One region of the Paenibacillus sp. BR1-192 genome, then DNA from elsewhere that is predicted to be linked to it. Evidence: riboswitches for the same ligand, from Rfam matches in the RefSeq annotation. Region 1 holds a riboswitch; each other region holds the start of a gene.

The links. A riboswitch is a leader RNA that binds a small molecule or an ion and turns the genes downstream of it on or off. The one in region 1 is predicted to bind ZMP and ZTP.
Region 2: another riboswitch for ZMP and ZTP. It lies ahead of purT (phosphoribosylglycinamide formyltransferase 2); the one in region 1 lies ahead of P0X86_RS19780 (bifunctional 5,10-methylenetetrahydrofolate dehydrogenase/5,10-methenyltetrahydrofolate cyclohydrolase).
Region 3: another riboswitch for ZMP and ZTP. It lies ahead of rpiB (ribose 5-phosphate isomerase B); the one in region 1 lies ahead of P0X86_RS19780 (bifunctional 5,10-methylenetetrahydrofolate dehydrogenase/5,10-methenyltetrahydrofolate cyclohydrolase).

What each region holds. Positions count from the first base shown of each region.
Region 1 covers NZ_CP120718.1:4,451,474-4,459,400, reverse strand. The annotation lists gene P0X86_RS19810 (nitroreductase family protein) at 1-487, opposite strand, end outside; gene P0X86_RS19805 (MarR family winged helix-turn-helix transcriptional regulator) at 515-916, opposite strand; gene P0X86_RS19800 (YolD-like family protein) at 1,228-1,479, shown strand; gene P0X86_RS19795 (CobW family GTP-binding protein) at 1,557-2,660, opposite strand; gene P0X86_RS19790 (TIGR03943 family putative permease subunit) at 2,657-3,634, opposite strand; gene P0X86_RS19785 (permease) at 3,742-4,752, opposite strand; ZMP/ZTP riboswitch at 4,907-4,986, shown strand; gene P0X86_RS19780 (bifunctional 5,10-methylenetetrahydrofolate dehydrogenase/5,10-methenyltetrahydrofolate cyclohydrolase) at 5,053-5,901, shown strand; gene P0X86_RS19775 (LacI family DNA-binding transcriptional regulator) at 6,199-7,191, shown strand; gene P0X86_RS19770 (glycoside hydrolase family 32 protein) at 7,363-7,927, shown strand, end outside.
Region 2 covers NZ_CP120718.1:4,279,606-4,287,532, reverse strand. The annotation lists gene P0X86_RS18975 (diguanylate cyclase domain-containing protein) at 1-158, shown strand, start outside; gene P0X86_RS18970 (YdcF family protein) at 305-937, shown strand; gene P0X86_RS18965 (hypothetical protein) at 965-1,420, opposite strand; gene P0X86_RS18960 (PAS domain-containing sensor histidine kinase) at 1,445-2,887, opposite strand; gene dapA (4-hydroxy-tetrahydrodipicolinate synthase) at 3,154-4,029, opposite strand; gene P0X86_RS18950 (LysR family transcriptional regulator) at 4,141-5,016, shown strand; ZMP/ZTP riboswitch at 5,077-5,157, shown strand; gene purT (phosphoribosylglycinamide formyltransferase 2) at 5,241-6,401, shown strand; gene P0X86_RS18940 (MATE family efflux transporter) at 6,719-7,927, shown strand, end outside.
Region 3 covers NZ_CP120718.1:6,636,725-6,644,651, forward strand. The annotation lists gene wecB (non-hydrolyzing UDP-N-acetylglucosamine 2-epimerase) at 1-479, opposite strand, end outside; gene upp (uracil phosphoribosyltransferase) at 548-1,177, opposite strand; gene P0X86_RS30545 (serine hydroxymethyltransferase) at 1,513-2,763, opposite strand; gene P0X86_RS30550 (TIGR01440 family protein) at 2,854-3,438, opposite strand; gene rpiB (ribose 5-phosphate isomerase B) at 3,519-3,983, opposite strand; ZMP/ZTP riboswitch at 4,098-4,179, opposite strand; gene P0X86_RS30560 (low molecular weight protein arginine phosphatase) at 4,287-4,874, opposite strand; gene P0X86_RS30565 (manganese efflux pump MntP) at 4,929-5,492, opposite strand; gene P0X86_RS30570 (L-threonylcarbamoyladenylate synthase) at 5,562-6,740, opposite strand; gene spoIIR (stage II sporulation protein R) at 7,274-7,927, opposite strand, start outside.

The DNA.
Region 1 (7,927 bases):
TGGGGTTCGTGTCATATCCACGGGCACGGGCAGCAAGCATAAGCTGCATGGAAACCAAGCCGCTATCTATAAGGATCATTTCGCGGAAAGCCTGTGCCGGAATACGTCCGAACAGATCGGTATAGTTCGCCATCATCTGATCTTTTATCTCTTGCGGCAGATAACCGCGTTCCACAGCAGTGCCCATAATTTCATCTGCATTGTCGAATGCGTTCATATCTCCAAACACCGCAATGACTGCCGAAGAAGTTGAAACTTGTGTTTTGTTCCCTGGTGCAAGCTCTTCAAGCGTCGCTTTTCCTTCCGGGCTATCAACGACAAGAAATCTCCAAGGCTGAAGATTAACGGATGACGGAGCCAAAGTCGCTTCTTCCAAAATTTCAGTCATCTCTTCACGGCTGATTTTGACCGATGGGTCGTATACCCGCACAGAGCGGCGGGAAGTAATAATTTCTTTATAATCATTGTTTAGGGTCGTTACAGACATGGTATTCTCTCCTTTAGTCTCTATAAGTTAATCGGTTTTGCTTGGGTGTTTCATCTGTTGAATCTGGCTGTTCAATTTCTGTAAAGCATGAACAAGCGCAAGTCGTTCTGATTCCGTGAGGTCTGCCTGCAGTTCCTCCATAAATCGATCTTTCTCCGCCTTAAACGCTGCGACTTTACTTTTGCCCACTTCAGTTAGCTGAACCAACGTAATCCGGTTGTCATTCTCGCATCTCGTCCGCAGAAGCAATCCTTCCGCTTCCAGCTGTTGAACATGACGGGTCACCGCAGCTGGATCGATAGACACTGCCTTCTGGAGATCCGACTGGCTAATTTCGCCGCCGGTCAGTTTGCAGAGGAGTTCCAGCCGATTGGGACTAACACCGGCACATCGTTCAAACCGAGTCGCAATGTGCTTATTCAGATGCATTAGCAAGTACAGCAGGTCTTGTGTATGGCATGTAGAGATGATAAAGACCTCCTTCAATTCATTGACTGGTCAATGGTTGATGGGTCAATCATATAGGATTATTTTCTGAAAATCAAGTCTTTTGTATAAAAAAGCGAATCGAGTCCATAGTTCCTTCAGATATTCTGAATCCTGGGAGAGCCCGAGAATTCTGAATCGCATTTGATGTATAATAGGTAGTAGATTCCTAATTCATAGAATGGATGAAAGATTCGTTTTCATTGAGAATGTAATGCTGACGCATGAACAACATAAATCAGGAGGACAAGATTATGGCAAAAGCAAAAGTTCCAAAGCGACCCACTAGGGATGAGTTTGTACTGGAAGAGCTCGGAAATCAGCTAACGGAAGCTTACCAGGAGGAATCGGTCATCGTACTGACGGTCTGGGGATGGGAAGAGGCGGTCCGCGGACAAATCGATCAAATGGACTCCCGCACAGGGAAGGTGCATATGAAACAGAACGGCGTCATTACGAAGGTTCCTTTTATGGATATTATGGAAGTGAATTATCCTAGGGACTAATCATAAACGAACCGAAAAAAAGGAGATCCCTGAGGATCTCCTTATCTTTTTTTCATATCCCTGCATGCATTCGAATGTCACTGCACCACGCCGCTGAGCAAGTCCTCCCACTGCTGGACAATGCGCGTTTTATCCAGGCGATGGCCGATTAACGTAAGATAGCCCCGCTGCAGCTTCAGCGTGCTGGGCTCGATGGCAAGCTGTGAACCTGCCCACTGAACCAGGGAGGGACCCGTGGGGAGCTGAATATATCCTTTGGCCCGTAGCAGGCCGGAACCGCGTGCAGCGAGAAAGGTTTCGATGAGGCTGATCTCAAGCGGGAAAGGGGTCGGGGCAGATAGAGTCAAGGTATCCAGGCCGGTATAGGAATGGCTGCCATGCCCGGCCTCTTCTCCGTGACCATGGCGATGCTCATTGTGAATGAAAGCTCCTTCATGGTTGCGGTGCCCCAGCTTGCTCCGATCTTCTTCGCTGGTCCATTCGCTGCCTTGCAGGCGTTCCGCAGGACTCCCTTGCCGGTTGGAAGAATGAGATGAATGGCTATGATTCTCCGTTGGCTCTAGCTGAAGGGCCGCAAACATTTCATGCTCATCCAAACGGCTGTAGTCGGTTACGGACAGGCTTGCCGTCGTATTGATTTTTCTAATGGAGGTAATGACTTTATGGATCTGTTTCTCTTCGCATTCTCCCGCCTTGTTCAGGATGATCCGGTCCGCGAAGCTGATTTGTCCCCGCAGGGTACGGACCAGCTCGCGACTGGATGCAAAGAAGCTGTTATACTCGAGGAATTTGCTGCAGTCGGCCAAGGCGATTTTGCCACGGATCGATATTCGATCAGCCAATGACAGATCCTGCAAATCCTCAAGAATCTGTTCAGGATTCGCCACTCCGGTCGTCTCGATGAAGACGAGATCGGGCTTCCGATCTAACAGGCTTTTCAGGGCTTGCCCCAGCTCGTCTCGTTTGGTGCAGCAGATGCAGCCGTCAAGCAGCTTCTCGATCGGAAGATCAGGCATTTCACCGGATAGGATATCGCCATCCACGTCCTGTTCGCCCATCTCATTCATCAGGACGGCGGTTCTCCATTGCCGATTGGCGGCATACGCCAGCAGCCTGAGGAGCAGCGTGGTTTTGCCGCTCCCCAAAAATCCGCTAATCAGCACGACGGGTATCTTGTTCATTTATTGATTACCTCCTTGGTCTCGATATCATTCGAATACAGTTCATCAAACTCTGCGACAGAGTCGGGATTCGTGAAAATGTAAGGGGATGACGGCTGCTCGATCGGCTGAATCCGTTCCGCTTGAATCTGCAGCGTTTCCATACCGTCCGAGGTGGTGACCTGGATCGTGCCATCGATCTGAACCCACGCGTCATTCGCGAATGACGAAGCATTCGCGGCGCGCACCATGACCCCGAACGGGACGGCGTCTGCCGTGCAGCACATCACGAGGAAGCGGCTGACGGCGAAGGCGTCTTCGTTCATATGTCCATCGCGGAAAACAAATCCTTGGACGGTGATGGCCTTTCCTTGAAAATGCTGTTTGTACATATCCATGGCCCCAACGGTCTCCGAGAAAATGTCCGGCTCCACTCGGATGACGGGTAAGGTATATAAGCGCTTGGCCAGCTCCGCGAATTCCACGCTGTAGATGTCTTTGGGAACAAAACGCTCGTTCAGTGCGATGTCCTCCGCTGCCGCCAGGTCATCATTCGTTCCATGCTTCTCCATGCCCGATGCGGCGGGAGCATTCCGCTCCTCGGCTTTACGGCGAACATCGGGGTTCGGATAGGTGTAGATCATGCCTTTTTTGGCCGCCATATCGCTGCCGAGGGCTTGGTCCGGCAGGAGCAGGCCGAACAGCAGCGGCACCGTGAATAACCCGTAAACCGATATGTTTTTGATCAGTCCGCTGGGCAGGGGGTGCTCGCAATCGCACACCTCGCCGGAAGCTCCCGCAATGGCGTGCCACAGCATGCCGAAAGCTATGAACAACAGCGGCACCGGACAGAGCAGAAGCAGGGTCTGCATATGGGGAGCCAAGTAATAGTCCAGCGAATTTGATGCGTTCAGATGCATGATATAGGCGGCCAGAGCTGCGATAAGCAGCGATCGCAGTATATAGTGGCTTCGCAGGCTCAGACGGGGCTTCACGTCCCGAACACCTCCAATCTCAAGTGGATATCCGAAGGCATAACAGCCTGAAGGTGCCGTTATTCCAACCGTTTTCGTGTATTGCCACTCCAGTTTGTTTACTACACCTAACCGCCGAATAGCGCGTTGACGGCTACAGAGCCGATAAAGACAAGCGTAATCACCAGCAGGCTTAAGCCGATCACGAATTTGGTCTTGAAGGTAGCCGACAGCATGAGCAGGCTTTTGAAATCCAGCATCGGGCCGAGAACCAGGAAGGAAACCAGCGGGCCGACGGTAAAGGTGTGCGTGAATGCCGATGCCACGAAGGCGTCCGAAGTTGAGCAGAGGGACAGGATGAAGGCAAAGCCCATCATGAACAGATAGGAGGCGGCAGGACCGTTCCCCAGAGCCAGCAGCTCCTCCCTCGGAATGAAGGATTGGATGCAGGCCGTCAGGAATGCGCCCAGGACTAAATATTTGCACATCTCGATCAGCTCGTCTCCGGCGTGGACAAACATGCTTCTCCAGGTTTTGGGATGCTCATGCAACAAACGTTCCCCCTTGCTGGAGCCCTGTTCGGCGAACTCTTGAAAGGAACGCTTCAAGGGGCTGCTTCTTGAAAAAACATAAACGAGCAAACCCGTCGTCACCGCGACTGCAAAAGCCAGTCCCATTCGTCCGATCGTCACTTCGGGATGCGAACGGAAGGCCATGATCGTTGATGCGAATACAATGGGATTCAGAATAGGACCGCTGAGGATAAAGGTGACGGCGATATAGGCGGGCATCCCCTTCAGCATCAACCTGCGAACGACCGGGATCATCCCGCATTCGCAGATGGGAAACAGGATGCCGAGCATGGAAGCGAACAGGACGCCAACCATCGGATTCTTCGGCGTGAGACGCCGCACCCATTGCTCTTTTACGAACAACTGCAAAAGGGACGACAGCAGCACTCCAAGCAAAATGAAAGGAAGTGCCTCAAGGAAGATGCCCGTGAAGACGGTTTTAACCTGCTGCAGGTCTTGGCTGGGTATGGGGTTTAAGTCCTTCTGCAGCCATATCGTCAAGACCGGAATCACGAACACAAGCGGCAGTATAAAGGGCAGCATTTTGAAGATCGCCGGATATCTCATCAAGGCCTCCTGGAACGAATTGTTCTTAGGACATTCTATGCTTGTACCATCGGCAACATACGTGATTTCAGGCAACAAATCAAAAACTTTACGATTAAAGGGCGGCCGCATAGCCGGTGGCGCGAAGTCCAAAGTCGTGATATATTAAAAAAAGTTATCCATGTGTTACTGGCGTAGCTTGGGTTACCAAGAGGGAGCACATGGGATCATATGCCGTACGCCTGGGCAAGAGGTAAGGAGACGTTCGAGTCGCCTTGCCTCTTTATGTTTTTTAATACAATGGCGAAGGAGCGGATTAGCATGAGTAAGGAACCCGTAATTTTGGATGGAAAAAAAGTATCCGATGATATCAAGGCCAAGCTGGCGGTGAAGGTACAGGAATTGAAACAGCAAGGGGTAACCCCCTGTCTGGCAACGATTCTGGTTGGCGATGATCCTGCTTCGGCGACCTATGTGCGGATGAAGGGAAATGCGTGCGAGCGGCTTGGCATCATATCCAAAAAAGTAGTGCTGGAGACATCGACAACGACGGAGGAGCTGATCGCCGCGATTCAAGCACTGAACGAGGATCCGAACGTCCACGGTATTCTGCTTCAGCACCCGGTACCGCACCATATCGATGAGCGGGCGGCTTTTGATGCCATCGACATGAAAAAAGACGTGGATGGAGTAACCACGCTCGGGTTCTCGCAAAATGCGTTTGGTTTCGCCGATTACCCGTCATGTACGCCGGCGGCGATTATCGCGATTATGGACTATTACAGCCTGCCGATCGAAGGGAAGCATGCGGTGGTGGTCGGACGCAGTCCGATTTTGGGCAAGCCGGTATCGATGATGCTGCTCAATCGCAACGCCACGGTTACGATCTGCCATTCGAGAACGAAGAACCTTGGGGAGATTGTGTCCCAAGCGGATATTGTGGTTGCGGCCGTAGGCAAGCCTAATTTCATTCAAGGGGACTGGATCAAGCCGGGTGCCGTCGTGTTGGACGCCGGTTACAATAAAGGGAATATCGGGGACTGCGATTACGAAGCCTGCGCCAAGGTGGCTTCCGCAATCACGCCGGTACCGGCGGGCGTCGGCCCCGTGACGATAGCGACATTGCTGAAGCATACCGTCGAATCGGCCGAGCGAACCGTCCAAGCTTAAGGGAATGCACTTGACTACTTGCATGTGAAGCAAGGCTGCACCCATGAATCATCCCCTTCGAATCCTTCATTTCATGTCAGAGCCTGGAACATAGAAGCCAATATGGACCATGCAATGCTAGGCTTGGAGCCCGCATTTCACGGACCCCTGGACGTCATGGTATAGTTAGGAATAAGAGAAATACGAAGGGGAGAGATTCATGTTTATACGAATCATGGCCTGTTGTGCGGGACAACAAGGAGCTCCAGAGAATGATCCGTTCGATGCAGCGCTGCTAACGGCTCCGGAGATCTTGGCATGAAGAACACGATCGCCGATATTGCCCACAAAGCCGGAGTTGCCAAAAGCACGGTCTCCCGTTTCTTGAACGGAGGATCCGTCAGTCATGCGACACGCCGCAAGATTGAGCAGGTTATTCAGGAAACCGGCTATATCCCGAATTCTTTTGCGCAAAGCCTGAAAGCGAAAAAAACGAGCATGATCGGCACCATTATGCCGCGTCTGGACTCCTTCTCCGCATCGCAGACTGTCGCCGGCATGGACGAAGAATTAAGAAAACACGGATATCAGCTACTGATCATCAACGCAAGCCAGGATTTATCCAGGGAGATCGAAGCGCTGTATGATCTCGCCAGACAAAAAATATCAGGCATTATTCTGTTCGCCACGCAGGTTACGGAAACCCATCTTGCCGCGATTCAAGAGATCGGCATTCCGGTCATTCTGCTCGGACAACAGCACGACCATGTCCACAGCATGATCTATAACGATTATGCCGCAGGTTATGACATGGGCCGGTACGTGCTGTCGATGGGACATCGTCAAATTGCCTATATCGGGGTGACGGAAAAGGACGTAGCCGTCGGAGTCAAGCGGAAGGAAGGGTTCCTCAAAGCGGTAAGCGAGTATGAAGAGGCGGAAGCGGTTCTCTATGAGAGTGGATTCAAGATGTCGGATGGTGTGAAGACGGCATGCTCCATGTTTGAGCTTCACCGAACGCTGCCAACGGCCGTGGTCTGCGCCACGGACAACATTGCGCTAGGCGTGATGAAAGCTGCGAACATGAAAGGCATCTCTATTCCCGACCAACTTTCCGTGACCGGATTTGGCGGATACGACGTAACCGAGGTGATTCATCCCGGGTTAACAACGGTGAAATATGGATATTTCCAAGCGGGCCACCTCGCGGCACAGCATATTATGAAGCTGGTCAACGACGAGCCGGTGGATTTCCTGACGATCATGAATTGCGAGATGATTCATCGGGAAAGCGTTGACAATCTGAATTAGGTATTTTATACTTCAAATAACGGAACCGGTTCCAATCCGAGTGTTTGCTTGGTATTGGAACTGAGTTCATTATTTTTACCTTTGATTGGAACCGGTTCCACCACAGTAGCGTGCACGCGTTAGCATGATCTGTTTGATTTTTCAGCAAGCCCATTTATAAGGAGAAGAGATATGGACAGAGAACTGAAATACCGACGCCTGGATCAGGCTTCTCCCGAAGAGCTTTCCTCCATTAGGAAGAAAGTGCGATTAAGCGAATGGAGGCAAAAATTTCACGTGCAGCCCATCATGGGCCTGATGAATGATCCCAATGGATTTTCTTATTACAACGGAGAGTATCACTTGTTTTACCAATGGTTTCCTCTGGGTACGTTTCACGGCTTGAAATACTGGTACCATACTTCCTCGAAAGATCTGGTGTTTTGGCAGAACCAAGGCATCGCAATTGAACCCGGTCACCCGCATGATGCATATGGCGCTTATTCGGGCAGCGGTATCGTGAAAGATGGCAAACTATGCCTCATGTATACCGGGAATGCCCGGGATGAGGAATGGAACAGGCAATCTTATCAATGCATGGCTGTGATGGACCGCGACGGATCCATCACGAAGCTCGATAAGCCGCTGATCGACCATGTGCCGGACGGATACACCGAACACTTCCGAGATCCGAAAGTATGGCAAGACAAAGACAAGTACCGGTTCGTCATCGGTGCCCAAAGGGTTAACCAGACAG
Region 2 (7,927 bases), 170 kb from region 1:
AAGACGGATTTATGACGGTAAGCGTAGGAGCGGCTTGCCTAACGCCCACCTCCATGCTGAGTCTTTCCCATTTGACTGACGAAACGGAAAAAGCCATGCATATTGCCAAGAGCAAGGGGAAGAACAGAGTCACGCTATATGGATATGAAACGGATTGATGTCCGTTGGAACCAAGAGGAAGTTGGATAATCAAAAGCCTGCAGCTCCATTATGGAGCTGCAGGCTTCTTTGCTGTATTATATCCCTGTACATATGATGCTAAAATGAAGACTGGAGTTGAACGAGTGGAAGTTGGAGGTGTTGCATGACCCGATTGATGCAGCCGCGGAAAGCAGGAAGCAGAAGAAAGCGCGTCTTGTTGAGAGTTTTGCTGGGACTGATAGCCATCATGCTGGTTTATTCGATTAATGTGGGATACACGATTTGGAAATATGCAGGGCGAACGGTGAATATTCCCTCCGATGCAGCGATCGTTCTGGGTGCAGCAGTATGGGAGGGGAGACCTTCGCCTGTGTTTCAGGGGCGCATCGATCATGCGTTATGGCTGTATGATCAACAATACGTAGACAAGCTCATTTTTACAGGGGGACGCGGGTCCGAAGAGGAAGTAGCCGAATCGGAAGCGGCCAAACAATATGCCATCGAACACGGCGTTCCGGAGAGGGATATCCTGGTAGAGACGAGTTCGACGATCACCGAGCAAAACCTGTATTATGCCAACAAGATAGGCGATGCGGCAGGGCTGTCCTCATATATTATCGTGAGCGATCCGCTGCACATGAAGCGGGCGATGGCGATGGCTGAAGATATGGGTCTCGAAGCCAATCCTTCTCCCGCGTCACGGAGCGCTTACCAAAGCGTAAGAAGCAAGCTCCCCTTTTTATGCAGAGAGGTCTTTTATTATATCGGTTATCATCTGGCGAAACCCCTTCGATAAAAGATCCGATAATGCGCAGTTTGCGTGTTAGTCCAGACTTCCGAGATCGTTGGCAAGCATCTGATGGCTTTCCTTATCCGTTACCCTGTCGAGATAACTTGCCGCTTTTTGCTTGGATGCCAATGCATGCTCCTTGTTCCTCAGAACCAGATAGGCTCTGGCTTCCGCTTCGTATCCGTAACCGATGTAGAAGGGTTCGAGGTTAGCCGATGACCCGATCGTGATGCAGCGCTTGGCATAATGCAGTGCTTGATCGCCCTGACCCGTTACCGCGTATACTCGGGAGAGCTGCCAATACCCGATAGACAGGTTGCGCTCTGTATGATCCGCCACCCGGCTCCAATGCCAAAAGGAAGCATGACACATGTGAATCATGTTCTCTTCGTCTTCCGTCGTCCGCTGCTTCTTCTCCAAGATATCCCAGACCTGATTGAAGCAGTTTATTGCAAATTGTTTATGTAAGTTTGAATCTTGAATGTCCATGCCTATGTCCTCCGATTGTACGCATTATAATGCAGGTAAATGGATCGTAAAGGTTGTCCCATGATCAGGAGTGCTCTCCACGTTCATCGTACCGCCGTGATTATGAATAATATTCTTGGTAATCATGAGACCGAGTCCCGTGCCGGTGTCTTTCGTTGTAAAAAAGGGCTGTCCCAGTGATTGGATCTGATCCTGCGTCATCCCAACTCCTTCATCCTGCACGATAATCTGTACCTCGGGACCGCTGTGCACAATGTCCAAGGTGATGCTTCCCCCGTGATTCATCGCTTCCATCGCGTTTTTCAGCAGATTGATGAACACTTGCTTGAGCTGGTTGACTTCGCCCTGTACATAGATCGGAACCAGTGGAAAATGGGGAATGATCTCTATATTCTTGAGAGCGGCTTGCACCTTCATCAGCGTAATGATCTGATCCAGTATGGCCGACACGTCGATGGGTCCGCTCACGTGGGCGCCCTGCGGTTTGGAGAGCACCAAGAGTTCGTTGACGATGAGCTCGATGCGTTTGAGCTCCGATTCGATGATTTCAAAATAAAGCTCGTTGCTGCGTTCCGCGGATCGCAATAACTTCACGAATCCATTAATCGATGTCAATGGATTTCGAATTTCATGAGCGATGCCGGCGGCCAATTGGCCGGCGGTCGTCAGCTTCTCGGATTGCATCACGCGGTCCTCTTCCATTCGCTGCTCCGTGATGTCCTTGAAGATGCCGACGGCCGCTTTCTCGCCTTCATATTGTATGATTAACGTGAATCCCGTGACCATCTTCTCCTGCCCGTCCAGACAGCGTATCAGATAATCGACGCTTCCGATTTCTCCGCTCTCGGCATACGTTGCCCTGCGTTTCATCAATGCTTGATGATACGATGCGTCGACGATCACGTCGGTTGAAATGCCCAGCACGTCATGTGAGTGCGTCGCATTGACGAGTCGGAGCGCGGCAGAATTAACATAGTGCACAATGCCTTTTTTAGTTATGAGTACGGAGAGAGGGAGCTCTTCCAGCAGCTGCAGAAACGAATTTTCCTTCTCGTTCAGCTTCTGTTCCTTCTGCTCCAGCTGTTTCATGAGCTGCCTCAGCAGCGATCGATCCTCGAATTGTACCAAGTATCCCTTGGGCCCCCGCTCCGGATCGTGATCAATGCTGCAGCGTGCACTAAGGTATAACTCGCGATCAGACGGATGACGGTAAGCATGTTCAACCGGGGGGACGGATGGCTGATGACCTTGGGCAGCCCTAGCGTTCTGAATCACTCGATCCAATAACTCGCGCAGGCTGTTTTCTTCTTGCGGCGCCCCGGCAGTTAACTCCTGCGGCGAGTAACCCAACAGATCACATAGTGCCGAATTGACCTTAAGAATCGTTCCATCTAGCGATACCAAAGCCATACCGATTACAGATTGTTCGAAGGCAAAATCATGATTAGGGGTGGAATAGGGCAGCACTGCAAGTCTCCTTTCAAATTTCTGGGAGGAATTGAATGTACCCATATTATAAGTGGGGCGATTTCATTCATCAATCCTTTAAAGCGATAGATTTAAGCAGGATTTCTTTTTTTGCGTAAAATGTCAGTATCATCCATCCCATCATCTGCTGATTGAAAGCATGTGCGCCCTATCGCATCCGAATCATCCATTCAAGAAAGGCAAGGCAGCGTATGCGCCCCGCCACTCTTGAGGAGAAATCTATTACGTCCACGATTTAAAGTTTCTCAGTTTTTGAGTGCTTGATCCAAGGATAGCTTGAGCTCATCCGTAATGGTGCCCATCGGCAGGCGCAGGGTGTCGGATGAGATAAGGCCTTGCTTGGCAAGCAGCCATTTTAGCGGAGCGGGATTGGATTCTGCGAACAACTGATGAATAACGGGAAGCAGCACTTCAAACTCCTTTTCGGAACGAGAATAATCCCCTTGGGCAGCTAATTGATACACACGAATAAAAGCCTCGGTATTCACATTGGCCGACGCCAAAATGCCCCCGGATGCACCATGACGCAGCATCTCATGAAAGCGGACATCGTCCCCGCATAGAACAGGCTTCGTATCGTATGGAGACAAGCTTCTCATAAGCTCCGTACTCGCAGTGCTGTCCTTCATTCCGATGACACCGGGGATCTCCATGATTCTTCGAATGGCATCGACCGGTAAGGAAATTCCAGTGCGCGAAGGAACTTCGTACAATATAACCGGTATTCCCACCTCCGCGACTTTGCGGAAATGTTGTATAATGCCCTCAATCGAAGGGCGGCTGTAATACGGCGTGACCACCAATACCGCGTCTGCCCCGATATGTCCTGCCCATTCCGTCCGCTTCATGCTGGAGAACGTATCGTTGGTACCCGTACCAATAATGACCGGCAATAGCCGCCCGTCCAAACCTCTTCGCGTTTCCTCCACCACCTGAACCACTTCTTCCCAAGTTACCGTCGGCGCTTCTCCGGTCGTTCCGTTGATGACCAATCCTTGAATGTCATGGGATAACAAATTCTTCAAATAACGATGATAAGACGGAATATCCAATGCGTATTCATGTGAAAAGGGAGTGACCACCGGAACATAAATACCTCTCAATTCTTGCGGACTCAACATGATCTTTCCTCCATTTCATGAATTGTGGCTTTACTTTACCATAGGAAATGGAATCGGTGTTATCTATAATAATAGATAGCTATTATCAATATTATTGATAAGGAGAGAGCGATGGAACTGATCTATCTGCAAACCTTCAGGGAGGTTGCTGTCCGAAAGAGCTTTACTAAAGCCGCTGACGAATTAGGTTATGCACAATCCAGCGTTACCACCCAGATTCAGAAGCTGGAGAAGGAATACGGCGTCAAGCTGTTTGAACGGTATGGCAGAGGCCTGCGCCTGACGAAGTCAGGGGAGGAGCTGTTCAAGTATGCTGTCCAAATGCTGGATCTGTTCCAGCAGTCTAAGGAAAAGCTGACGAAACAAGGCGGGGGCAACTTATCGATTGGAACGATCGACTCGCTTGCCGCTTATTTTCTTCCAGCCGTCATTCATCGGCTGAGGCAGAAGCATGAGGATCTCGTCATCCGCTTGCAGCCTGATCGTGAAGATAGCATCGTCAGTAAGGTAAGAGAGGGTGAGTACGATCTCGGGCTTGTTCTGGAGAACAAACCGGAAGATACTTCATTGAATTGGATCTCGATCCGGGAAGAGCCCCTCCTTTTGATTGCCCATCCGGATCATCCGCTTCGTAGATTGCCCGTCATCAAGCTGGAGCATCTGGCTGATACCGAATGGATTATGACCGAGGATACATGCAATTACCGGATCATGCTGGAAAAAGTGCTGCGCGCCAGCGGAACTCCCGTCCGTATTGGTTTGGAATTGGGCAACCCCGAGGCAATCAAAAGATATATCATGTCCGGTACCGGCATCTCGCTATTGCCGAGAATGGTAGCAGAGGAGGAAATCAAGAGGGGAGAGCTGGCGATTCTTCCCTTTCAACACCCTGACATTCGACTGGACATCCAGATTGTCATTCATCCTAAGAAATGGCTGTCACACTCGCTTCAGGATATGATCGAAATGTTGAAGTCCAAATCTTAAAGACGCAGGCTGATATTGCATTTAACGAAAAGATTCAGTATCATTTATGTAACAATGTATAGGTTTATGTGTGACTGGCGTAGCATGGGGAACCATGAGGGAGCACATGGATGACAAAGGCCGTACGCCTGGGCAGAGGTAAGGGAGGTTTATTTCCCTTACCTCTTTATTATTTTCTTGGGCTTCTATCGTCTCTGAAACTATGAAAAGGGGATAAAACAACGATGTTCAAAACGAAAAAAATATTGCTGCTGGGATCTGGAGAACTAGGGAAAGAAGTCATAATTGAAGCACAACGATTGGGTGTCCACACCGTAGCCGTCGATCGTTATGCCGATGCTCCTGCCATGCATGTTGCCGATCACAGCCATGTGATCGATATGCTGGACGGCGAGAAGCTGCGCGCAATCATTGAGCTGGAAAAACCGGATCTGATCGTACCGGAGATTGAAGCGCTGGCTACTTCGGAGCTGGTGAAGCTGGAGGATGAGGGGTATCGGGTGATTCCTACCGCCCGAGCCGCAAAGCTTACGATGGACCGTGAAGGGATCCGCCGGTTGGCATCAGAGGAGTTGGGGCTGCCGACTGCGGACTATCGATTTGCCGATACTTATGAGGAATTCAAGCAGGCTGTCCTGGACATGGGTTTTCCGTGCGTGATCAAACCGCTGATGAGCTCCTCCGGCAAAGGCCAAAGCGTGTGCCGTTCGGAAGGGGATATCGAGTCCTGCTGGAACGTCGCCATGGAAGGCGGCCGCGTGCAGAACGGAAGAGTGATCATTGAGGAATTCATTACATTCCAGTCGGAGATCACGCTTCTGACCGTCCGCTCCGTCAATGGAACAAGCTTCTGTGCGCCGATCGGGCATATTCAGGAAAGCGGAGATTATATCGAATCGTGGCAGCCGCACGATATGTCTGAAGCGCAAATCGAGGAAGCTAAATATATTGCGCGGAAGATTACCGACGAGCTTGGCGGATACGGCTTGTTCGGCGTTGAATTATTTTTGGCCGAGGATAAGGTGTACTTCAGCGAGGTATCCCCGCGTCCGCATGATACTGGGCTGGTTACGCTGGTCACGCAAAATCTATCCGAATTTGCGCTTCATGTCCGTGCCATTCTCGGGTTTCCGATACCAGAGATCGAATTGATCACGCCGGGAGCCAGCCGCCCCCTGAAAGCCGGCCGAGAGCTGGAAGACTATACGATTACAGGCGCCGATCAAGCGCTGGCCGTTCCGAATACGCAGCTTCGCATGTTCGGCAAACCGGTAACCAAGGTCGGAAGACGAGTAGCAGTCGCGCTGTCAACCGCCGGCGATGTCGAAGAAGCGCGGTCACGTGCGAAGCTGGCCTTGGATAAGCTTGCCGTCGAAGAGGCATAAACATCGGAATTCCATAGGGATATCACATGTCATCATGTTGAAAAGGCCAACCGAAATGACCGGTTGGCCTTTTCAGTTATAGAGAAATCAGGGATCCAAATCGGGTACAGACTCTTCGAATGACGAGTACTTGCTTTTAGTTTTGATTTCGGGAATAAATAGGAGAAATTTATGTTCTTTCATGATAAGATACACAAGAATACAAACGACCCTCACCCATTATAATGTTTCCATTCGATGCGATAAGCGCTGCTTGAAGCATAATATTTCAAATAAATCTCTAGAGGAACGTTTATTGACGGCATAGGAGAATCTACATGAGAGACATGACGCAAGGAAGTCCGATCAAGCTGATTATCATGTTTACCATCCCGCTTTTGATCGGTAATATTTTTCAACAATTTTACAACATGGCGGACACCCTTATCGTGGGACGTACCATTGGCGTGAACGCACTTGCAGCCGTTGGCTCGACAGGCAGCATTTTGTTTTTTGTCATCGGCTTTGCCCAAGGCTTGACGGCTGGCTTGTCTATCATAACGGCACAGCGTTTTGGAGCTAAGGATATCGCAGGCGTCCGCAAAAGCGTGGGAACGAGTATATGGATCAGTCTGGTGTTCACGGTATTCCTCACCATCGTGAGCGTTATATTTACGAGACCCGTCCTCGTCATGATGAACACCCCTGCCGAAATTTTGGATGATGCGTATTCGTATCTGATCGTCATTAACTGGGGCGTCGGCGCGGCCGTTCTGTTTAATTTGCTGGCTAACCTGCTCCGCGCTCTCGGCGACAGCCGGACGCCGCTTCTCTTCCTGGTCGTTGCAAGCATTCTGAACATCGTGCTCGACCTCTTATTCATTCTCGTATTTAAGATGGGAGTCGCCGGAGCCGGACTTGCCACGGTTGTATCGCAGCTGTTCTCCTGCCTGCTCTGTCTGATCTACATTCATAAGAAGGTCCCGCTCCTTCAATTCAAGAATGCCGACTGGTCCATCGATTGGAAATTTATTCGCCAGCATATGTGGGTAGGTTTTCCGATGGGCTTCCAAGCCTCCATTATCGCCATCGGAGCCATTATTCTGCAGATCACGCTAAACGGTCTCGGGGCATCAGCCGTTGCGGCTTATACCGCTGCTCAGAAGATTGATATGCTCGCCACGCAGCCGATGAGTTCCTTCGGGATTACGATGGCGACTTTTGCCGCTCAGAACTTCGGAGCGAATCGCATAGACCGGATCAAACTGGGGGTTAAGCAGTGTATTTGGCTCTCGGGATCATTCAGCATCGCCGTGGGCCTGCTGGTTATATTCGCGGGTCCTGCCGCCGTCAGCCTTTTTGTGGGTCAAGGCCAAGAGGAATTGCTGTCTCTCAGCAGGCTGTATTTCTTATCGAACGGCAGCACCTATCTGCTTCTTTCGCTGCTCTTCATCTACCGCTTCACGCTTCAGGGGCTTGGTCAGAGCTTAATTCCCACTGTGGCGGGCATCATGGAGCTGATCATGCGGGTACTGGCTGCTATCTTC
Region 3 (7,927 bases), 2.2 Mb from region 1:
AGATTCTCGGCAGACCAGTCCGTCGGCGCAAAGTGCAGATCGGCCAGCACGCCGGTCAGCTGACGGTTCATTTCTTCAGGATAAGGATTCAGCTTGTTCCATGTGCGAAGACCGGCCTCTACATGGCCGACCTGAATCTGCTGCAGGAAGGCTGCATAGCTGGCCAGGAACGTTGTCAGCGTGTCGCCGTGCACCAGCACGATGTCCGGCTTGGCCTCGCGCAGGACAGGCTCAAGCCCCTCCAGAACGCGTACGGTGATCTCATTCAGCGTCTGACGGTCTTTCATCACGTCCAAGTCGTAGTCCGGAACAATCTTGAACACGTCAAGCACCTGATCCAGCATTTGCCGATGCTGCGCAGTTACACAAACCACCGATTCGATATGCTCCGGATGGCGCTGAAGTTCCAGAATAAGCGGCGCCATCTTGATCGCTTCGGGGCGGACCCCAAATATCGTCATCACTTTCACTTTTGACATGTTTGAAATTACCCCTCTTTGCATGCTTGTTTTTTCAATTCAAGTCGTAAGAATGACTGGCTCGGCTCTTATTTCGTGCCGTACAGCCGATCTCCTGCATCACCCAGGCCCGGTACGATGTAGCCATGGTCGTTGAGCCCTTCATCCAGAGCAGCAACGTAAATATCCACGTCCGGATGGACGTCATGCACGGCCTTTACGCCTTCCGGCGCAGCTACGAGATTCATCATCTTGATCTGGGTGCAGCCGCGCTTCTTCAGCACGTCGATCGCAGCGATGGCCGATCCGCCCGTCGCCAGCATCGGATCGATGACGATCAATTCCCGCTCCGTCACGTCGGTTGGAAGCTTCGTATAATATTCCACGGGCTGAAGCGTTTCCGGGTCGCGGAACAATCCGACATGCCCTACCTTGGCAGCGGGAAGCAGCTTGACCACGCCGTCCAGCATGCCAAGACCCGCACGCAGGATGGGCACGAGGCCGAGCATCCGGCCGGAAATGACTTTCCCTTGGGTTTCGGCTACCGGCGTCTGAACAGATATCGATTCAAGAGGAACCTCCCGCGTAATTTCATAAGCCATCAAAGTCGCGACTTCGTCTACCAATTCGCGAAAGTCTTTTGTGTTAGTCCGCATATCGCGTATAAATGTAAGTTTGTGTTGAATCAACGGGTGATCACAAATCACCAATTTTCCCATGTCTGGTCCCTCCGGTTTGAATGCAAATGTTATTTCAATATGGGCGTAAATACTTGTGAGCTCCATAAATCCTGTCTATTATATCATTCCCTCTAGTCAATTGACACCTGCACGAGTCATGTTTATTTCCGTGAGTTTTGACCTTATAACCGGATCTTCGTCAGCCCTGCACCTAGGTTTTCCATTTTCGCCTATATTGATCCTCACCGCCAAGCGACCCGACCGGGAGCATGCGAGCATAGCAATCTGGCCAGAATGTGACAGCTCCTAAAAGAGGACCCCACCTTCAGGTGGGGTCCTCTTATCATAGGCCTCTTATGCTGACGAAACTGTGATTAATATTTCATTTCGGCATAAAGAGGATATTGATCCGTAAGCTCAGCCACCAAACGGCCCGCTTTTTCCAGCGTTGCTTCGTCTTTAGGCTGCTTCAAGGTCATGGCAATAATCTTCGCGATTTTCACCATCGCCTGCTCATCCATGCCGCGGGAGGTTACTGCCGGCGTACCGATACGGATACCGCTCGTGACGAACGGGCTCGTCGGATCAAACGGGATGGCGTTCTTGTTGACGGTAATCCCGATGGAATCCAGCACCTTCTCTGCGTCTTTGCCGGTGATGTCCAGATTGCGGGTATCGACCAGCATCAGATGGTTATCGGTTCCGCCGGAAACGATGTTCAGGCCTTCCTCGATCAGGGTGTCAGCCAGCACTTTCGCGTTCTTCACGACGTTCTCTGCATACGTCTTGAAGGACGGATCCAATGCTTCGCCAAGCGCAACGGCCTTGGAAGCAATGACATGCATGAGCGGTCCGCCCTGGGAGCCTGGGAACACCGCTTTGTCGATCGCCTGTGCCCATGCCTTCTTGCACAGAATCATGCCGCCGCGAGGTCCGCGAAGGGTCTTGTGCGTCGTGGTGGTTACGAAATGGGCATGCGGAACCGGATTCGGGTGAAGACCCGCGGCAACAAGACCCGCAATATGAGCCATATCGACCATGAACAATGCGCCTACGTCGTTCGCGATGGCAGCAAGCTTCTCGAAATCAATGATGCGAGGATATGCACTTGCACCCGCCACGATCAGACGAGGACGGTGTTTGAAAGCCGCTTTGCGGACTTCGTCGTAATCGATAAGGAACGTGTCTTCCTGCACGCCGTACGCAACGAAATTGTACAGAAGGCCGGACGCGTTAACCGGGCTTCCGTGAGTCAAATGGCCGCCGTGGGCCAGGTTCATGCCGAGCACGGTATCTCCAGGCTTGAGCGCAGCCAAATACACCGCCATGTTCGCTTGGGCGCCGGAGTGCGGCTGAACGTTGGCATGCTCGGCACCGAACAATTCCTTCGCGCGGTCACGGGCGATATCCTCCACGATATCCACTCGCTCACAGCCGCCGTAATAACGCTTGCCAGGGTAGCCTTCCGCATATTTATTCGTCAGTACCGTCCCCATGGCTTCCATAACCGCTTCGCTGACGATGTTCTCGGAGGCAATCAGCTCAATGTTGCTGCGTTGACGCTTCAGTTCCAAATCCATCGCTTCCAATACAGCCGGGTCATTCTTCCGCAAATGTTCCATCATGTTCATATCCTCCCATAATCAATCGTTATTTTCTCTTGCCAAGTCAAGACTACAAGTTTACCTAATGACTAAAGCGGGCTCTCATTCGAATCAATCGCACAGCGTGGAATCATCCCGCTGCTCAAGCCGGTACACGGCACGTTCTCCGCCGATCAGCTTCGGCCGGGTGTAAGCCGCCGTTACGCGCGCATCGCCGACATAACGCTCGCTCGGCCTGAACGGAACCGCCACTCTTCGCAAATGCATGCCGATCAGCGTCTCGCCGATATCGACACCCGCATGGGCCTCAATGGATTCCGCAAGGCAGGGCTCCTTCATACTCCGATACGCCGCCGAGGCCATGGAGCCTCCCGCCCCCGGAATCGGTACAGCCGCCACTTCCGTCAGGCGCAGCTCTTCAAGCAGCCCCCGCTCCATGACTAGCGCCCGGTTCAAATGCTCACAGCATTGATAGGCTACAGCGAAGCTGAATTCCGCTTGAACCTCGGCAATGCCCTGAAGAAGCTGCTGCGCCGTTTCAAGAGCGCCGCCCGTGCCGATCCGGCGTCCGACCACTTCACTGGTGCTGGCTCCGATGACCAGCACCTTGCCCGGTCCTAAGGCTGCCGCTTCGGCCAGCTCGCGGACGATCCGCGCCGTCTGTTCGCTCAAGGAAACCTTGGGGATATCCGTCATGTCACAGTCCTCCCGATGATTTTTTTCACAGAAGATGCTTCATTCCATACGCAATAACCGCAGCAGCTTTACGCGTTGACCTATCGCGATTCGCTCTTCAGGTAACGCTCCTCGATGGCCTTGATCTTGTTCACGCGGCCGACATGGCGTTCGCCCTGGCTGAAATCCGTTGTCAGCCATGCGCTGACGATCTCGGCAGCAAGCCCGGGGCCGACGACGCGCTCGCCCAGCGCAATCACGTTGCTGTCATTATGCTCACGCGTGGCTTTGGCCGAAAATACATCATGCGTCAGCGCGCAACGGATGCCCGGCACCTTGTTGGCGGCAATGCTCATGCCGATTCCCGTTCCGCAGATCAGAATGCCCCGATCCGCTTCACCCGAGACCACCTTCTCGCACACCGGAAGCGCGTAATCGGGATAATCCACGGAATCGGAACAGCCGCAGCCAAGATCCTCCACCTCGTGTCCAAGACCCCGAATGACCTCCACGATCTCCTCTTTCAGACGAATGCCGGCATGATCGGTACCCAATGCAATTTTCATCTATGAAAAACCCCCTCGAATGTTCGCTTTTGCGTTTTAGCTTGTTTCATTATAACCCAAACTCCACGCAAAAGACGAAAAAAGAGCAGTCGGCGCACGTATTGTGCTCCAAATGCTCTTTGCCCAGGCGACCGGCCGTATATTCCGATGCTCCATCGTGGTTTCATCCACTTCGTCGCCAGTTACATCGGATTCATGTTTTTCACCTTCATCTTAAAGCAATACCCTGCGAAAGGCAAGCGGCTTTTTTAGCCAGATTGAGCCCGGATCCAGATTCACTCTTCGTTTCCGTGGAACCCGATCCTATTTATGCTGATCCGCTTCCAGCTTGTCCAGCAGGCGGAAGAGCGCCGTCCGAATCTCCGCCGCCGTCGCCTCGTATTCCTCCCGCGAGCCGCCGAAAGGATCGGAGATATCGAAGCTCGGAATGCGCTGGCGCAGCTCGATCAGACGCTCCCGGTCGCGGTCGCTGACATCGCGGCCCAGCGATCTGGCCAGCTCAAGCGTCGCGTACAGGCTGTCCTGCTCCCGCAGATCATCCAGCACCCGCCGGTCATCCTCCACAAACTCCTTCAGCGTGTGCATCTTGTCGGCCGCATGCGGGAACTGCCGAATCGCATACTGCTTATGCGACTGGGTCAGCGTCAGAATCAGGTCTGCCCATTCCACCAGATTCGCGGTCAGCGGCTTAGATACCAAACGATCTTGAATATCCTGGTCCCGCAGTATCGATTCCGCATGACGGGATACCGGCATGCCGTCCACGGCCGAGACGCCGGCGGATTGCGTTTCCAGGGGAATGCCCCGCTGTTTGGCGAGCTTGCGCAGCATCCCTTCCGCCATCGGGCTGCGGCAGGTATTCCCCGTGCAGACAAACAATATATTTTTCACGGTCCCGTACCTCCCGTTGTAGGTTGTTTTGGGATTATTGTAACAAATATTGCATCAAAAGATAAACATCACGCCAAAGATGATCAAAATCAGTCCGCCCAGCATCTCGCCGTACTCCCCCAGCTTGTTGCTCACCTGACGGCCGAGCAGCAGGCCGAGAATGGATAGCAAACCGCCCACGACACCGAAGGAGATCACGATCAGCAGCACATCATCCACGAACATCCCAAGCGAAACGCCTACCGAGAAGGAGTCGATGCTGACGCTGAGCGAAAACAGCAGCATGCCCAAGAACGCGGTAGGATGAATGCGCTGACCTTCCCCGCCCCGCCAAGCATTATACAGCATATGCCCGCCCAGCAGGAGGAGTAGCCCGCCTGCTGCAAACCCTGTGACGTGCCCCAGCAGCATGCCTACATAGCGGCCGGCAAACAAGCCTGCCAGCGGCATAAGCATGTGAAACATTGCGATCATGAAGCTGATGCCCAGCATATGGCCTAAGCGCATGCCGCCTCTCATTCCGACTCCGATGCCAAGCGAAAATGCGTCTAGCCCGAGTGCAACCGCCATCAGCAGAATCGCCGCAAGCTGTCCCGATTGGACAGACGCCTCCAACATCCCCATTCCCCCAAGTCCCATGGTCTTGTACACCATATGCGGACAAGGGGGAAATCATGCTAAAACCGTTCAATCGACCTCTTCATGGACGTGGACGATGTGATGTCCCGCGGCCTTCAGCAGCCGGTTCATGACGGCTGCGCCAAGCCCCTGCTCCGGGCACGCTTCGGCCAGGATGAAAGTCGCGCCTTCTTCATCGAAGCGGCGCAGGCCGGCGTACAGCCGGCGGGCCGCTTCCTCCGGCTCGGCCAGGCTGCCGAGCGAGACGGCAACGTCCGCGCGGTAGCGACCGATGTGCTCGTCGAACGACAGCACGCCGGTCACCTCCCCGCGCCGGGCCGCCGCCTCGAGCTCGGCCGCGATGCGTGCCGACACCGCGTCGGCACGCGGGCCCTGCACCACGCACATCGCACCCTTCGGTGCGTAGTGCGTGTACTTCATGCCCGGCGAGCGCGGCGCCGGGCTCTCCGCCTCCCCGGCAGCGCGCTGCAGCGCCGGGTCCTGGCGCACGCTTGCCGCCACCGCGGCAAGCTGCTCGAGCGTGACGCCGCCCGGGCGGAGCACCGTGACGGCACCGTCTTCGCCGACCTGCACCACCGTCGACTCGACGCCCACCCCGGCCGGGCCGCCGTCGAGCACGCCGTCGATCGCCCCCGCCAGATCCTCCAGCACATGGCTGGCCAGCGTCGGGCTTGGCCGGCCGGAGCGATTCGCGCTCGGTGCGGCAAGCGGACAACCGGCGGCGCTGATCAGAGCCAGCGCCACGGGGTGATCCGGCATCCGCACGGCAACCGTATCGAGCCCGGCCGTCACGCGAGGCGATACGGCGCCCGGTTTCACGGGCAGCACCAGCGACAGCGGTCCGGGCCAGAACGACGCCATCAGCGCCCGCTCCGTCTCGTTCACCTGCTGGACCAAGCCGTCAAGCTGAGCCAGCTCCGAGATATGCACGATCAACGGATTGTCCGATGGCCGACCTTTGGCGGCGAAGATGCGCTCGACCGCCTCCGTATTGCCGGCGTCAGCACTAAGTCCGTACACCGTTTCCGTCGGAAAAGCCACCGTACCGCCCTGTGCAAGCACCTGGCCTGCTTCGTGCAGCGCCTGCTTCGCTTCCTTCTCGGACCCGAGGCTCTCCTTGGAGAGGGAGCTTAAGACGTGCCACACTTTGGTTGGCTTCGATGCAGCATTCCGGGAGCCTTGTTCCCGCTGCAGGTTGCGTTCCTTGTCATTTCCGTTCTGTTCCATACCTATCCCAAGCTTTCTGTATATGAAATATATAAACATCCAAACGCGTTTTGCCTATACTCCAAAAGAAAAAGCGCTTCTCGTTCTTCAGTCCCGTGCCGGTTCCCATGGAAACCGGTCGCGCCAAAGAGAAAGCACTCTTCTAGAGGTTGTTCAAAAAGTCCGCTTTTGATAAGAAAACCCCTCATCGAAGCCACTTCAAGGATGAGCGACCGCGATGCATAGGTAGGTTTTCTTGCGATATAGAATTTCATCAACTCCGTTGATAACTTATAAATCCTATATCTAACACGAAGCGAATCAAGAAGCAGCTCGGCATCGAATCTTGAATTCAGCCGGGCCTTCCGGTGCTCACGTACCCAAAACGTACGCTCCACTCCTCAGTCCCTAGCTTCATCCAACTGAAGCGTTTTGAAAAAACGCACATCGGAAGCATTAGCTTCGGTGCTGAAAATCCACCTTTTTGAACACGTACTTCTTCATCCAAGTTTATCATACCCTGTCCGTATTGGAAATCAATACGCGGGATCATCCTAGAACAAGCTTGCCACCCAATTCCAGAGGCCCAGGAACATATCCCACAGGAAGAAGCGGACCTCCGGCTCGCTTTCGCTTGCCTTCTTCGGCGCTTCCTCCGGAGAAGCGTTGTCGCCCGCATCGGCGGACACCGTTTGAATTCCCGTCTCGACAGGCTGAGCTGCCGCATCCCCGCTGCCGCCGTCGATGAAGCACAGCGGCGGGAACAGGACGCACCACCAGTTTTGTCCTTGACCTTCGCCTAACGTAATCCGCAGCGCATCGTAATCGCCCGCCGGATACACCGTGCCCCCGTACAATTTGGTCGGGAACGGCACGACGCCAAGCTCTACATGGTAATTGTAGGTGATCCCTCTTTTTCTCAGCTCTTCACCCACCAGCTGGCGGATTTCCGGAAGATGCTGCCGGGTTAATGCTTTGGCGTCTTCCAGGCTTTGCGGGTTCTCCAGCTCCAGGACCCAAAGCTGCATTTGCTCAACGACCGCGTCTCGAATCTCTCTTTTGACGAGCTGATCGGACGGGTTATCTGAATTCGCGAGAATGCGAAGCCTTATCGATTCTTGAGGGATCGGACCGCCAACAACGGAAGCATCGATCTGCTGTCCCTCCCAAGCCATGATGAACATAAACATGCAGGATAAGAGCACAAC